One region of the Rossellomorea sp. RS05 genome, then DNA from elsewhere that is predicted to be linked to it. Evidence: riboswitches for the same ligand, from Rfam matches in the RefSeq annotation. Region 1 holds a riboswitch; the other holds the start of a gene.
What was found. Region 1 has a riboswitch for FMN ahead of ABJ225_RS06225 (ECF transporter S component). Riboswitches for the same ligand answer to the same signal wherever they lie in the genome.

Region 1 (8,071 bases):
TGCGATGACTCCTTAACGTGTAGGTTATTGTCAAATATTGTACCACGAAAACACCCTCAACCGAGGTTTTGTTTTGACGGAAACGGATAAAAATATGAAAAAGAGTACCTAACTATTGAAAAGTTACCCATTCCTCTATAAAATGATGATTAGTAATTGATTTTCACCATTAAACAACGTGTATAATGATGCATTATATAGAATTATCTTCGGGAGGTTTTTTCTTTGCCAAAGTATACGATCGTGGACAAAGATACATGTATCGCTTGTGGAGCTTGCGGTGCAGCAGCACCAGATATTTATGATTATGATGATGAAGGTATTGCATTCGTCACACTGGACGATAACCAGGGGACTGTTGAAGTTCCTGACGTCCTTGAAGACGATATGGTCGATGCATTCGAAGGTTGCCCTACCGATTCCATCAAGGTAGCTGACGAACCATTCGACGGCGATGCGTTGAAATTCGAATAGGATGTAAAAAAGACGGCGATTGTTCGCCGTCTTTTTTATGTTGTTTGAATAGAAATGAGCCTCCAGGGGAAGCTCATTTTCAATTAGGCCATGCGTCGATTTCCGAATTGCTTCGACAGCCACTTTTGGATCCTGATGAACAGCAGTGTGAACACAGCCGCTACCAGGATTCCCTTAAGGATATTAAATGGAACGATACCGGTCACGATGATTTCTGCCGGCAGTTCGAAATTCATGAAGTATTTATAGGCTGGAAGGAAGATGAAATAGTTCATGATCCCCATGCCGATGCTCATGACCAGCGTACCGGTTACAAGCCCGGTAAGAAGGCCTTTTTTCGTTTGGAAACGTGAATAGATAAGGTGAACGGGCAAGATCAGGAGGATCCCAGCAGCAAAGTTTGCCACATGACCTACCGGTACACCTGTTTCAGAACCGGTCAATACATAATCAATCACATTCTTGAACAGTTCCACCAGGATTCCTGCGCCTGGTCCCAGAGCGACCGTTGCCATCAAGGCCGGTACATCACTGAAGTCGATCTGCAGAAACGCCGGAAAAGGCGGGATAGGGAAGTTTAAAAGCATCAATACATACGAAATGGCACTCAGCATACCAACTGTGACGAATGTGCGTGTCGTCATTTTTTTCATAGCACTCTCTCCTTTTGGAGATTCATCTCAATCGAAGATGGTCATGCCCGAGCCCCAATAAAAAACTCCCAGATAAAAGATATCCAGGAGAGTTAAAGGCATGCTCGAATAGACATTCAGACTTCCCTTTTCTGAACGCATTGGCAGTAACCTTCATCTTCTCCCATCCAGACTATACTGTCGGCTTTGGAGTCTCACCAAATCCTGCCTCAAAAAGGCTCGCGGGCTTAGAAGCAAAAATGCTTCATCACCGCCGGTAGGGAATTGCACCCTGCCCCGAAGATGAATCATATTATTTTATTCTTACTCATTATACATAAGAAGTGCCATTATGTGAAGAGAAATGCTTTGAATTCGAAACAATCAGTGGATCCTTAACGTTTGCGATGGATAGATCGGCGAATCCCTGCGTAGATCATTGGCCGCCAGAAGCTTGTCCAGTTCTATTCCATGAGCGACGGCAATAGAATAGAGTGTGTCCCCCTGTTCTACTTGATAGGAATCCATCCTTAAGCTCAATTCCTGACCTACAGCGATCGTGGCATCCTTCAGACCGTTCCATTTCTTAAGGTCATCCACGCTCAGACCATGTTCATGGGAAATGGACCATAGTGTATCGCCTTTCTTGACTCGATACGAATCACCTGCAACCTGTGACGCCGCAACGATCTGATACGGATCTTTCTTTTCAGCGAACACCACTTGTCCGACCCCGCCTTGTCCAAATACGACAAAAGGATCGATGGCATTCTCCTTCTCAAACGTCCATTCTCCTGCGTGGATCTCAAAATGAAGATGGGGACCGGTGGATATCCCGGTATTCCCGAGCTTCCCGACCTGCTCACCCCTATGTACTTCCTGCCCTTCTTTTACCCCTCTTGAAATGAGATGAGCATATACCGTCTCATATCCATTGTCATGACGAACGAATACCACATGACCATAGCTATCTGATAAGTACGACCTTGTTACGACCCCGTCTGCCACCGAATGAACGGGGCTGCCTTCCTCGCCCCCGATGTCCATTCCTTTATGGGTCCCGGATCTGGAACCAAACACATCTGTAATGGTGCCATCAACCGGAAACCTCCATTCAGCAGTGGAATCACTTTCTGCTTTTGCGACTCTCCCTGTCATGAAAATCATGCCTACACACAGCGCCAACACAATCACAATCAACAGTCTCCGACCATAATCAGCAATCATACCGTTCCTCCTAATAAATGCTCACCCAAAATTGAATAACACCTCTCACTATATGCCCCTTCCCACTACACTATTCCAAAAAAAACCCTACCCATCAGTCTGCCATTATACAAAAGAAATATACCAAGAAAAGCGGAGGCGGGTCGTTCTGAGGCGACAAGCATAAGACGAAGAAGCCGGAAAGGCGTTCTTGGCCTTTTTGGCTTCTTCGCCTTATGACCTCGAGCCTCAACCCGCCGGAGCTGGACATGAAGAAAAGCGGAGGCGGCTCGTTCTGAGGCGACAAGCATAAGACGAAGAAGCCGGAAAGGCGTTCTTGGCCTTTTTGGCTTCTTCGCCTTATGACCTCGAGCCTCAACCCGCCGGAGCTGGACATTAAGAAAAGCGGAGGCGGGTCGTTCTGCCCCGACAAGCATAAGGCGAAGGCACCGGAAAGGCGTTCTTGGCCCTTTTTGGGGACTTTGACTTATGACCTCGAACCGCAACCCGCCGGAGCTGGACATGAAGAAAAGCGAAGAAGGGTCAGTTCCTTTCCGCTGCAGGGACTTGCTTTCCTGCGGGGAGGAAGTCGAGCTTCCTCGGCTGCGCCTGCGGGATCTCGACCTTTCCTCTTTTCCCGCGGGAGTCAAGTCCCTTCCGCTCCAATACACTATGTGATTTTTATATGGTTGCTTTTAATACTTTATGGGTGGAGAAATCATTTCTGCTGAATATGTGGAAATGAGGATATGATGGCATCCAACATGAAGAGGAGAATCCTGTGGGATGCATTGTGATTAGAGTGGAGGAAGAGCGACCAATTCTTGTCCCTTTCCTTCAATGCGGGCTCCAGTGGATTATTGAAACCTTTCTCCTTAAGGAGTCAAGCCCCTTCCGCTCTAATAGACTCTATGATTTTGTAAATGGTTGCTCTAAATTCTCATTGGTTGGGTGAAATCATTTCTGCTGAATATGTAGAGTTGATGGATTTTCAAACGAAGAGGTGGTTCCTGTGTTTTGGATACATATCGATTTGAATGCAGAGTGAATAGCCATGGATTGTGCAGCCAACAGCGGTTTCGACCGCGATTGTCTCATTTCCCCTGTACGTCATATCATATCATCAGGCGAAAAAATGAAGAGCGGGAGATCCCGCTCTTCACTTATTCCTGTAGGGTGATTCGATTTGGTGCGATGGGTGTTTCGATTGGTGCATCGAATGCAAAACCATCCCATTCTTTTTCGCTGATGTTTTCAAACATCACCTGTTTGTAGCCGAAGCTTCGCGCAGTGAGGAGGAGTGATTCGATTAGCTCCAGGGCTTCTGTTTCATCCATATTCTCCAGGTGTACTTCATTCATGAAACTGATGGTCGGGTAAGTGCCCTTCTCGACTACGCGAACATTCAGCCCTTCGGGTATGGCACTTTCATAAAATTCCGATTCGGCTTCATTCATGGCTGTAACTGCACTATCCAAATCTTCATATTCCAGGTTATCCGGCACAAGAAAATGGTCAAGCCCGTTAGGAGAGTACACAAAGAAAGCTTGTTTTGCATTCTTCGGCAGCTCGATTTTCTTTAGGACCCCGTATCCGCTGAATTGCGGATAATTCCCATCCTTATCCTTGAGATGAAGTTGGTCAAAGCCCCTTCCCTGGAAGGAGTAAAACAAAGAGTAGTAGAAAGCATATTCCATTGCGCTATTGCCCGTATACGCCTGATCCCCATTCAGGGTGAAATTGATATCATCTCCATACCCTTTTGAAACGGTCCCTTCCAAGGGAACGAATTCTTCCATACTAAGGTCTTCTTCTGGAATGAGCTTAGCGAGTTCCGTATATCTATCCAGCCACTCATCTTCATCCGACAGGTGCTTGGTCACGCTCACAGGGACAGGGACTCCTTCAGGTGAAATAAGGCCGAACGTATAGACTTCAGCATCCCCCACCATGCTTTCATATAGGGAGAGTCGTTTCTCTCTATCAGCCACAGCCTTATCTGCTTGAAGGTCCCTGCTTTCATCCATCATTGAAGCTCCCTGATCTGAGCGGCTTTCTTCTAGCGGTGACTGCTGTAGAAGAGCGGGGCTCAGCAGGGTGAAAATCAAAATGGCGGCAACGGCAACCAGTCCGGGTATGATTTTCTTCCCTTTCAAGTGTCGCTGTTTTTCACCTTGTTGGCTGATAGAAGCATATATGGACTCAGGTTTTCGCTCATCTTTGATCTTTGGAAGCTTTTTGACCAGTTTTTCTATGTCCCGGTCATTCCAATCAGATTGCTTCACTATCGTCCCCCTCCTTCCGCAACCGTTTGTTCATTTCAATCCGCAGCCATTTGACGGCGCGATGCTGGGTTGTTTTCACTTTACTTTCCGACCAGTTCAATATCTCTGCTGTTTCCACAATGGATAGCTCCTGGAGATAGCGCATGATGATGACCATTCGATGATCCGTTGAACAACACTTAAGGCAGTCATATAGTTCGCGCACCTCCTCATTGGCCAGGGCGATTTCTTCAGGCAGGAGGTTCTCATCGGACAATTCGCTCCGACTCCAGTCAAATTTGTCCAGAAAGCGATTTTTCCAATTCTTCTGCTTCCTGAAGTGATCAATTGCAACGTTCTTCGCTATCGAGAATAGCCAGGTTCGTTCAGAGCTCTTCCCCTCAAAATGCTGATGTGACTTGAGTACGCGGATATACACTTCCTGTACAAGGTCTTCAGCCAATTGTCTGTTCTGCACCATATAGAGAAGAAATTGAAATACATCCTGATGGTACTTTTTATACATGTCCTCAAAAACGGAGTGCACTTCTTTCCCTCCCCGTCATTCCATTAGTCGTTTTTTCCATACAAAAGGTTACACATTATCAAATATAGTAGTTTCTGGGACGTTTGGAAAGACCTATATTTCAATTCCTGTCCAGTGCACAAAAAAGAACCCTTACGGCACGTAACGGTTGCCGTAAGGGTGAAAAGCGCAAATTCCATGATTGTTCCCCGTGTAACAAGAAAAATCGGGATGATCCTGCAATGTGCATGCGAGAAATGACTAATAAGGAAGAAAGAAGGTGAACGTTGTCCCTTGATCGAGTTTGCTTTGCACCTGGATATGGCCACCATGGGCTTCCACGATATTCCGTGCGATCGCAAGGCCGAGTCCAGTTCCCGCCTTCCCTCTTGTCCTTGCTTTATCCGCTTTATAGAATCGTTCAAAGACGAATGGCAGATCCTCCTCCGGGATCCCGGATCCTGTGTCTTGTACAAAGAAGAGGTAGCCTTGGGTATTCCGATTGAGGGAGACGGTCACTTCTCCTCCCCCAGGAGTATGCCGTATGGCGTTATCGATCAAATTGGTCAGCACTTGTTCGATTTTATCGGGGTCGATGGACAATTCACGTTCCCTCTCGACCTCACTCTCGAACTGGATGGAAATCTTCTTCTCTTTGGCAACGCCCGCAAACTTATTGGCCACCCGCTCTGTGAACGGCATGATAGTGACCGATTGTTCGTGAAGGGTGATGTGTCCCGCCTCCATCCTCGCAAGGTCGAGGAGGTCATTGACCAATCTTCCCATTCGGAGCGACTCATCATAGATGATGCGGGCGATTTCTTTTTTCTCTTCTTCTGTTTCCGCGATATCATCCACAATCGCTTCACTGTACCCCTGAAGCATTGAGATCGGGGTACGGAGTTCATGGGACACGTTCGCAATAAAATCTTTCCGAAGCTTGTCCAGTCGACGTTCTTCCGTCATATCCCGTACGACGGCGACCGCGCCGCGGATCGTATTGTTGTTATACAGCGGGCTGACGATCACCACGTAGCTCCGGCCTTGAAGTGTGATCTCGTCAGTTTGTTCCATGGCGGTCACCACGACGCTCTGCAACAGTTCTTTGACGATGGCCGGAATCGATTCGCCTTCGTTGCTTCCGTGCTCGTAGTACCATTGCTGGAGGAACCGGTCTGCAGGCGGGTTCGTAATGAGGATCGTACCGTCCCGATTGAAGGTGATGACTCCGTCGGCCATGGAACTCAGAATGCTCGACAGCTGTTCTTTTTCCTGATTCAGGGCATTGATGTGGAACTTCAGCTGTCTTCCCATCTGGTTGAATCCCGTTGCGAGTTCACCGATTTCATCCTTTGTCAGGATCGGTACTTTCGTATCGAACTTCCCTTTCGCCACTTCGAATGCTGCTTCCCTCATCTTCCTCAATGGAGATGTGATCCTGGTGGAGAGGAAGAAAGCAAAGATGGTGGTGAGGATGATCGCGATCCCCATGGCAAGGACGATAAGCTTCGTTGTCTGTTTCGTCGTATCCTTTATCACATCAAGGGACTGATAAAGATAGACGGCCCCTTCCTGACCATTTACGCTCAGATGGCTACCGACGATGATGATATTCTCATGCCGGTTGGCAGAGGATTCTGATGGAACTTCATATTCCCTCTTGATGGTCTTATCACGGACTTTCACTTCCTTCAGTTCCGGGTCATTCTTGATGAATCGGTGAATATCCTTCTCGACCCCGGTGGAATCCTGGGAAAATAGTTCTTGGTTATCATCGACCGTAATGAGGATATTGACGGGATCATCGATGATTTCACTGCCAAGCTCGAGGCCCAGATCCAGGTCTTCATGATTTTCAATCACCTTGGCTACTTTGTCGGCAGTGATCGTGAGCTCGTTTTCTACCACATCCACATGGTAGTTCTGGAAGAACTCAAGAAGCAGGATCGTCAGGATGAAAAGAACGAAGGAAACGAGGAGAAGGATGGTGACCCAAAGCTTCCCGACTACACTACGCCACAGTCTCATTCATTTGTAACCTCGAACTTATATCCGACGCCCCAAACGGTGACGATCATACGGGCAGCGTCTTCCGATACTTTGTTCAATTTTTCACGAAGGCGTTTGACATGGGTATCCACTGTCCGAAGATCTCCGAAGAATTCGTAGTGCCAGACTTCTTTAAGGAGATGCTCACGATCGAACACCTTATCAGGGGCCTTTGCTAGGAAGTAAAGGAGTTCATATTCCTTCGGTGTCAGGTTCACATCGATTCCATCGGCACTCACCCGGTGAGCATCGTTATCAATGGTCAGATGCTTATAGACGATGAGATCCTTCGCTTTTGCATCGGTCTGGATGAAGCTGGTCTTGGAAGACCTTCTGAGAAGGGCTTTCACCCTCAGAACAACTTCCCTTGGTGAGAATGGTTTCACGATGTAATCATCGGTTCCCACTTCGAAGCCTTGGACGCGGTTCACTTCTTCTCCTTTTGCCGTCAGCATGATGACAGGCGTTGTCTTCGTCTCGCGAAGATTCTTACACACTTCGATCCCGTCCATCCCGGGCATCATCAAGTCTAGAAGGATGCAATCATATTCGCGTTCAAGAGCCATTTCAAGGGCGCGCTCCCCGTCTTCCGCTTCTTCGATTTCATAATTTTCTCTTTCCAGATACATTTTCAATAGTCTTCTGATGCGGTCTTCATCGTCCACAACCAGAATCCGGATGTTTTCTTCCATGGGTTTTCCCCCTTTAGCATAGTTATCTCCATTTTAATCGGAAATAGTGGTACTTTTAAACCGAAAAGCTCGGTTGATTTGTTCAGGAAATCATTTCAGTTGTTCATCTATGTACGCTTCCTGCTGTCCGCTGTTTCATTGTATCAAAAAGCTGACAGGGGCATCCATGTCAGCTTTTTGACTCTTTGCAATCAGGCATATGAGTGTAAGCCTGCAATGATCAAGTTG
Region 2 (8,071 bases), 170 kb from region 1:
AGTGCTTCCTGCCAGCTGAGGCCAGAGGATTTCACAAGCGTGAACGTAAACATCGCATTGATTCCCATGCCTGGTACAAGAAGGATAGGAGCATTCGCCCAGAACGCCATGACGAGACAACCGACGAATGACGCCAGGATCGTCGCCAATACGGCTCCTTCAAATGGTATACCAGCTTCAGAAAGAATCAGGGCGTTAACGGCGATGATGTACACGATGGTGAAATAGCCAACCGACCCTGCAAGCATTTCCTGTTTCAGCGAAGTGCCATGCGCTTTAAACTTAAACACATGTTCAAATGCTTTCATACAATCTTCCTATAAAACTGCCCTCTCCCTACCCGCGTCACCCGGAATACTCCGGGGAGCCACAAGACTTAATTTTAGCAGATAAAGAGTGCCTTGCCAATAGTCATCCTTGTTCGATGGAACGGATCAGGTTCGCCATTTCGATTGCTGAAACAGCCGCTTCCCAGCCTTTATTCCCTGCTTTCGTTCCAGCACGCTCGATGGCCTGCTCGATCGTATCGGTTGTCAATACTCCGAAGATAACAGGGATTTCCTCCTGCATCCCGAGATTTGCAACGCCTTTTGCCACTTCCCCGCTCACATATTCGAAGTGCGGTGTCGCACCACGGATAACCGTACCAAGGGTGATGACGGCATCATAGTTTCCTGTACGGGCAAGTTTCTTTGCGATCATTGGAATTTCAAATGCTCCCGGCACCCATGTGACTGAAACGTCCGCCTCTTCGACACCATGGCGTTTGAGCGCATCCTCTGCACCCCCCAGGAGTTTGGATGTGATGAATTCGTTGAAACGCGAAACGACGATGGCTACTTTCAGGCCTGTACCTACAAGATTTCCTTCAAAAGTTTTTGTCATGATGTTTACCTCCATTGGTATGATTAGAATTTTAATAAGTGCCCTAGCTTAGCTTGTTTTGTTTTTAGATATTTTTCATTCGCTTCCTTGAAGGGGAGCTGAATCGCAACCCGCTCGGAAATGGTGAGACCATAGCCTTTGATCCCCGCGATTTTCCTGGGATTATTGGTCAGCAATTTCATTTTCTTCACCCCGAGATCCCTCAGGATCTGGGCACCGATTCCATATTCCCTCAGATCGGCATCGAAGCCGAGCTTATGATTCGCTTCCACGGTGTCATAGCCTTCTTCCTGCAGCTTATAGGCTTTCAGCTTATTGATCAGTCCGATTCCGCGTCCTTCCTGTCTCATGTACAACAGGATCCCTTTCCCTTCATGTTCGATTTGGGTCAGTGCCGTTGCCAGCTGGGGACCACAGTCACAGCGGTTGGACCCGAATACATCTCCTGTGAGGCATTCCGAGTGAACCCTGACAAGGATTTCCTCTTCTTCGGTCCATTCCCCTTTTATGAGGGCGACATGCTCTTTACCCGTGAGGACTTCTGTATACCCGATCGCCTTGAAATCACCGAAATCAGTCGGCAGATTGATTTCCACCTCACGATTGATCAGCTTGTCCTCTTTCCTTCGGAACCGGATGAGCTCTTCGATCGTGATGAAGGAAAGTCCCCACTTTTCAGCCAGGATCTTCAGGTCGGGAACCCTTGCCATACTGCCGTCCTCGTTCATGATTTCACAGATCACCCCTGCGGGTGTCGAGCCTGCCAAGCGGGCGAGATCGACGGCTGCTTCCGTATGTCCCGCCCTCTTCAACACACCGCCTGGTTTTGATACAAGTGGGAACACATGCCCCGGGCGCTTAAAATCCTCCGGTTTCGAGAGAGGATTCACTAATTCCTTGATGGTGTGGGCGCGTTCGAATGCGCTGATCCCAGTCTTGGCGGAAGCATGATCCACGCTGATCGTGAACGCTGTCCCGTGGTGATCCGTATTGGTTGACGTCATCTGATTCAAATGAAGTCGACCGGCAATCTCCTCATCTACCGGCGTGCATATCAACCCCCGCCCTTCCCTGGCCATGAAATTGATGACCTCCGGCGTGACACCTTCAGCAAGGGCGATGAAATCCCCTTCATTTTCCCGATTCTCATCATCGATGACGATGACGGGTTTACCTTCGCGGAGATCGCGGATGGCTTCTTCGATTGTGTTGAACATCCTATTCCCTCCCTGGTTAGTCAGCGAAGCCATGATCCGATAGGAAGTCATAGCTCAAGCTTTTCTTAGCTGTTGTTTCAGTTTTCTTTGTGAAGAACCGGTGAATATACTTGGCCATCATGTCACATTCGATGTTGACCTCGTCACCGATCTTCTTGGATCCGAGGACCGTATCTTCCTTCGTTTGCGGAATAAGCGAGACCGTGATGGAATCGTCTGTGATGCCGAATACGGTCAGAGACGTACCGTCGATGGCGACTGATCCCTTCTGGACAAAAAACACAGAAAGTTCAGAAGGAATGTTGATGGTGACGTAGAGTGCATTCTCCAATTCCTGGAGACTTTTGATCGTACCCACTGCGTCCACGTGTCCGTTGACGAAATGGCCGCCGAACCTGCCTCCTGCCGCCATAGCGCGCTCAAGATTGACCTTTGTTCCCGTTTTGAGATTTCTGAGGGACGTCCCTTTGAAGGTCTCCGGCATCACATCTGCAGTAAACTCATCCTTTGAAAATGTAGTGACCGTCAGGCATACTCCGTTCACCGATATACTATCTCCGATTGCCACATCACCCAGGACCTTTCCTGCAGCAAGCTTCAGCTCCATGGAAGAGGCGGATGAGCGGACTCCTTTGACACTGCCTATTTCTTCAATGATTCCTGTGAACATGCTCAATCTTCCTTCCTTTCCTGGGGTACCGCGGTAATCTTCATATCTTTCCCGATTGTTTCAACGCTTTTGATTTCCACGGGGAGACCTTCGGCTATGGATGGGAACCCATCTCCGCCGAAGCTTGGGAACGAGTCCCGTCCTCCGAGTAGTTTCGGGGCCATATAAAGGATGAGCTCCTGGAAGGCCTCCTCCTGAAGGAAGCTTCCGTGAATGCTGCTGCCACCCTCTACATAAACCGATACAAACGATTTTTTACCAAGTTCAGCAACAAGTTCTTTCATGGTAATGGTTGGGCCTGATAGGGAGAGTATTTCACATCCCTCCTGAATGTATGCCTGTTTACGGGCCTGAGGCACCTCGCATCCTGTGATGAGGATGGTCGGGCTTTGACGATCTTGAATGATATGGGAATGAATCGGGGTACGCAGGTGCGTATCCACGATAAGTCGAATGGGGTTTTTTCCACCTTGGGGCAAACGGGTGGTCAGGTGCGGATTATCTTGAATGATGGTGTTGACTCCAACTAATATCGCGTCATGCCGGTGACGATCATAGTGGACGTCCAGTCTTGATTGTTCTGTTGTGATCCATTTACTGTCTCCGGACGAAGAAGCAGTCCTGCCGTCCAATGTCACGGCAGACTTCAGTGTCACATATGGTGTGCCTGTCCGGATGAAGTGGAAAAAATGCTTATTGAGCTCAAGGGCTTCAGATTCTCCCATGCCGAGGAAGACATCGATACCCGCTTGCTTCAGCAGCTCGATTCCCTTCCCTCCTACAAGGGGATTGGGATCCTGACAAGCAATGAAGACGCGCTTGATCCCGCTCTCGATGATCAGGTTTGCACACGGAGGCGTACGTCCGTGATGGGAACAAGGCTCCAGGGTCACGTAAATATCTGCCCCTTCGGCTTTATCACCCGCCTCCCGGATTGCATGGACCTCTGCATGGGGTCCGCCCGCCTTGAGATGAGCTCCGGTTCCAACCATGCGGCCATCTTTGACAACCACTGCTCCCACGACGGGGTTTGGTGAAGTCTGGCCTTGAGCGGACCTTGCCAGCTGAAGGGCAAGCTTCATGTATTCATTTGGTTCCAATTTGATCTTTCACCTCCTGATTCATTCATAAAAAAACCCCAAGAACGAAGTCTTGGGGGAAGTTTGGCATGACGAAATAAAGCATCTATCCTGATTGTTTAAAAATCAGAGATACATACTTGCCGTTCCTTCTCCCATCCAGACTTTCACTGTCGGCTTTGGAGTTTCACCAAATCCACCGTCTAATAACCATTAGCCGGGTCACGGACTGAGAGCATACGCTCATCACCGCCGGTAGGGAATTCCACCCTGCCCCGAAGGAAACCTATTCGATTATGTACTGATTATCGCCTCAATCCAAATTGATTGTCAAGCTTTGAGTTTTTTGCCTATCCTGCAAAGTATCATTCGAACTAGAAACAGGTACCGCCCCACTCATGCGCCATATTTCCTATCCCGGATCATCTCGGCCGAAAGGATGTTCTCACGCCTGAACATCCTGAGTGCCCGCTTTGTATAACAGTAGGCTCGAACATGTGTGGGGGTTATGGCCTCAATGGTTATGATCCTCTCGCTCAGCCGCGATTGACGATCGATATAGATGATTTTCAATGGTGTCCCTTCTTCGATTGCCTTCCTCATCAAGTAGTCCATAAGCCCACTCCATTCTGCCTAGTATGAACCGATTATATACGAACGTACGTTCTTTTTCAAGTATATGATCCTTTCAAGGAGTAATATAAAACTCCAGATCGAGATGCCAAAGAAAGGAAAATAACCAGTCCAATTCATCTGAGTAGGATTCAAATAGCGTAATCAAGGTGTGGTGGGCATCGAAAATGGAATGGAGGTGCCCCGGGAGAATCCCATTTTGGATGGCAAATATATTTACGCCATTGTAGTTTAATATCCACTTCTCGGCACCCTTATAAATCAGGATTTTATCATTTTCCAGGCTCCTCCACTCAAGGGCGGTCCGGCTGGCATATTTTAAAATGAACCGTTTTTCAACGGGGTGATCCATGTTCAGGACCCGCTTCCCCTTTAAAATAGAAATGGGATCTTTATTCTCCCTGAAAAAGGCATATTCTTTTCTTGAGGTGAGCGGCTGCTGCCGGTGAACGGCATACTTCACCCACCCGTTGGTTTTCACGTAAAAATACCCTTCCTTCGTCGATACTCCGATCAGGGTGCTGCTTGATACCGGCAGCTCGCGGAACCAGATCCGGTACGCTTTCCGAAGCTCCCTGTTCATACTGAGCGAAAGATACAGATTGGAACAGGCCGGTATGAAAATCAAAAGGGGAAAATAGAAAAGGTCATGTATGACAAGGAGCATACCGACACCCACAAGGAAGTACATCGTTCCCCTGAAAAGGAGGGTATACTGCTCGTTCTTGTAGATTTGATAGAGATTCATTTAAGCCCGTCCTTTCAAGCAGGAATCTCTACTATGCTATGAACCATCCCTCATATACAGAACAGGAAAGAACTTGGGACAAAACAAATAGGGACCATTTGAGGACGAACACAATCCGTATAGGTTCTTATTGCCACTCATGATGTTGCTCCCCTTGTAGCCCGTAAGCCTTAGGAGTCTCACATCCGCTACTCTTCCCGCTGGAATCTTCATTGCACTCCAGAACCGCTAAAAGCAGTTGAATTTAAATGGCCAATTAACAAAAAACCGAACTCAATTGCATTTAGGCAAATGAATTCGGATTTTCTATTAATAAGCTTCTTATGTCCATGATAAGATCCGGTTCAGCTGTGATTCTGCGTCTCGATACCCCTGTTGGTAAAGAGCATCCAGTTTAGCAGGATTTTTCTCAATCCTACTTACTTGGAGGGGTTCTTGGGGCTGGATGATGATGACTTCCCCCCTACGCTCTTTTTCCTCGAGTTCAGCCATCGTTTGGTTGTAATGGAGATACCGGTTTTTCAGCGCATTGTACAATTGGGGATACTGCGGATATTTTCGCTTCACGAAATAGGAGAACCGTGACGGCTTTTTCATATATCCGCGGTTCCTCGTCAAAATCACCACATTCTTCTTATATCCATCCCTTTCAGCCTGATGGAAAGGCACTGGATCGCTGATGCCGCCATCAAGCAGTTCGTGACCAAAAAAATTCACAATGGGGGCAACAAACGGGAGGGAACTGGATGCCCTGATCGCTGTGAGGAGCTCCTCCCCATAGTCGCTTCTTCGGAAATACTGGGGTTTACCTGTTTCACAGTTGGTCGTCCCGATAACGAATTCACTCTCATTTGAGGCGAACGCATCGAAATCGAACGGCACGATCCTTCGGGGGATTTCCTCGAAAACATAGTCCATCCCGAAAAGCTCTCCGTTCTTCCAGTAATTTCTCCAGGACAAATAGCGGGGGTCACGGATGAAATCGACATTGACCTTGCGATTTCTGCCTTTTTGTCTCGATAGGTACGATGCCGCGTTGCATGCCCCGGCCGATACCCCGATCACATAAGGAAAGTCCACTCCCTGCTCAAGGAAGTATTCAAGGGCACCTGCGGTATAGATCCCCCGCATGCCCCCACCTTCTAATACAAGTCCTCCGTTGATCTTCATGATGTTTCCTCCTTACCGATTCACTAAAAACGATTTCACTTGTTTGGGGTACAGGGTCGTAGACACCGCTTCGTCAAGCGACATCCAGACGGGCCTATAGCTCCCTCTTAGATCTCCTGTAAACTCGTCCCCTCTCCCTGTTCCGAACGTCCCTTCATATTTTCCCACAAGAAAATAATGATGGACACCTTTTTGCTCGAACATCATACATGGCTGTAAGGATGAAACCGTTATCCCAAGCTCCTCATGTGCTTCCCTACATGCAGCTTCCATCGGGGTTTCATCAGGTTCGATCCCGCCGCCGGGGATAACATAGTAGATTCGGCCATCCTTTATGCGTTCAATCAGGGCGATGCAGCCCTCCTCGATCAAGAGTACCCCTGCCCGGTCCCTCGGCTCACGAGTCATGGTCATATAGACGGTGAAGGTTTTCCACCTCTTCTTTCACGGTGTCCTGAAGGGTGTCCGGTAACAGGACCATCACCTTGGAGCCAAAGCCAAGGATCCAGTTCACCAGGCCGTCACTTATCCTGGCTTTGGTTGTAAGGATGAAATGGTCTTCCCCGTCCCTCGTCGTCGAAATATCCTTGCCGAACTTATCGATGATCACATTGATCAAATTGTTGCGGCAGCGGATCTTGATCCATTCTTCATCCCCTGCAAACATATGGAAGGTCGACTGGGTATAACTTGAAACATCGAACGATTCATACGGAAAGGTTTCATCCGTCTCCATCACGTTCTGAAGCCTGTCGACCCGGTAATGACGGATTTCTCCAGCTTCAAAATAATAAGCAATCAAATAGTAAAAATCATTCGCCCATGCGAGGGCGTAAGGTTTCACGCGGTAGACCCGCCCTTCATGGCTAAGCTGGAATTTCTTATCCACATCGTACCGCCCATACTGGAAGGTGATGACCCTCCTTTGTTCGATGGCTTCATGGATTTTATGTATCGCAAGGCGAATATAGGGATTCTCGCTTTTGATTGACGAATCGATCTGAATTTCATTTTGAAGCTTCTTCCCCTGATGGACGCTTGTCAGTCGGCGGATTTTCCCTGTCAGCTGGCGGGTTTCTTTTTTCGAAATGAATTTCGCCGATACGACCGCATCGATGAGCATGCGAAGCTCGTACAGTTCGAAGAGGCGATACTGATGGCTGTAATACTTCGGCATCCCTTCTTTTTCCTGATTCACGGTGATATCAAACCCGTTCTTGATCAGATGCTCCATGTCATCTTTGAGTGAATGTTTATTCAACTTCACGTCGGGACCATATTGCTGCTTGAAGCGAAGGATAAGGTCATCCAGGGTCTTCTCCTTTTCTTCATCTGTCTCTTCGCTAAGGATCTGCCTCAATTGAAGCAGCCGATCTTTGTTATCCAGTCTTGTCAATGCTTTCCTCCTGTTCCCCGGTTGTGCCGGCTGGAGCATGTTTTCTCCTAGTGGATTCTATAAAGTTATCAATCTCAGGGTAAATTTGTCAATGTATAAAGAAAAAAGCCCCTGCAAAACAGGGACTTTTGACTTATTTGATGAAGCGGATGACAGTCGGGATCCGGTATGTTTCCCCTCCGTATGATTTAACGGCTGCCAAGATGGTTAAGATGAACGCCAAGATTCCTACCACCGGAAGAAGGACAAATCCGATGAGGATGAGCATCAACA

Region 2: linked by a shared signal. The riboswitch ahead of ribD (bifunctional diaminohydroxyphosphoribosylaminopyrimidine deaminase/5-amino-6-(5-phosphoribosylamino)uracil reductase RibD) and the one ahead of ABJ225_RS06225 (ECF transporter S component) in region 1 are both predicted to bind FMN.

What each region holds. Positions count from the first base shown of each region.
Region 1 is NZ_JBDKWY010000001.1:1,189,471-1,197,541, forward strand. It holds gene ABJ225_RS06220 (ferredoxin) at 226-474, shown strand; gene ABJ225_RS06225 (ECF transporter S component) at 558-1,127, opposite strand; FMN riboswitch at 1,279-1,415, opposite strand; gene ABJ225_RS06230 (peptidoglycan DD-metalloendopeptidase family protein) at 1,491-2,333, opposite strand; gene ABJ225_RS06235 (hypothetical protein) at 3,476-4,597, opposite strand; gene sigX (RNA polymerase sigma factor SigX) at 4,584-5,123, opposite strand; gene ABJ225_RS06245 (ATP-binding protein) at 5,364-7,130, opposite strand; gene ABJ225_RS06250 (response regulator) at 7,127-7,843, opposite strand; gene ccsB (c-type cytochrome biogenesis protein CcsB) at 8,035-8,071, opposite strand, start outside.
Region 2 is NZ_JBDKWY010000001.1:1,022,248-1,030,318, forward strand. It holds gene ABJ225_RS05260 (NCS2 family permease) at 1-308, opposite strand, end outside; gene ribH (6,7-dimethyl-8-ribityllumazine synthase) at 412-885, opposite strand; gene ABJ225_RS05270 (bifunctional 3,4-dihydroxy-2-butanone-4-phosphate synthase/GTP cyclohydrolase II) at 909-2,102, opposite strand; gene ribE (riboflavin synthase) at 2,119-2,772, opposite strand; gene ribD (bifunctional diaminohydroxyphosphoribosylaminopyrimidine deaminase/5-amino-6-(5-phosphoribosylamino)uracil reductase RibD) at 2,775-3,872, opposite strand; FMN riboswitch at 3,995-4,138, opposite strand; gene ABJ225_RS05285 (hypothetical protein) at 4,248-4,466, opposite strand; gene ABJ225_RS05290 (hypothetical protein) at 4,540-5,232, opposite strand; gene ABJ225_RS05295 (patatin-like phospholipase family protein) at 5,554-6,402, opposite strand; gene ABJ225_RS05300 (NUDIX hydrolase) at 6,415-6,816, opposite strand; gene ABJ225_RS05305 (helix-turn-helix transcriptional regulator) at 6,800-7,798, opposite strand; gene ABJ225_RS05310 (DUF4870 domain-containing protein) at 7,932-8,071, opposite strand, start outside.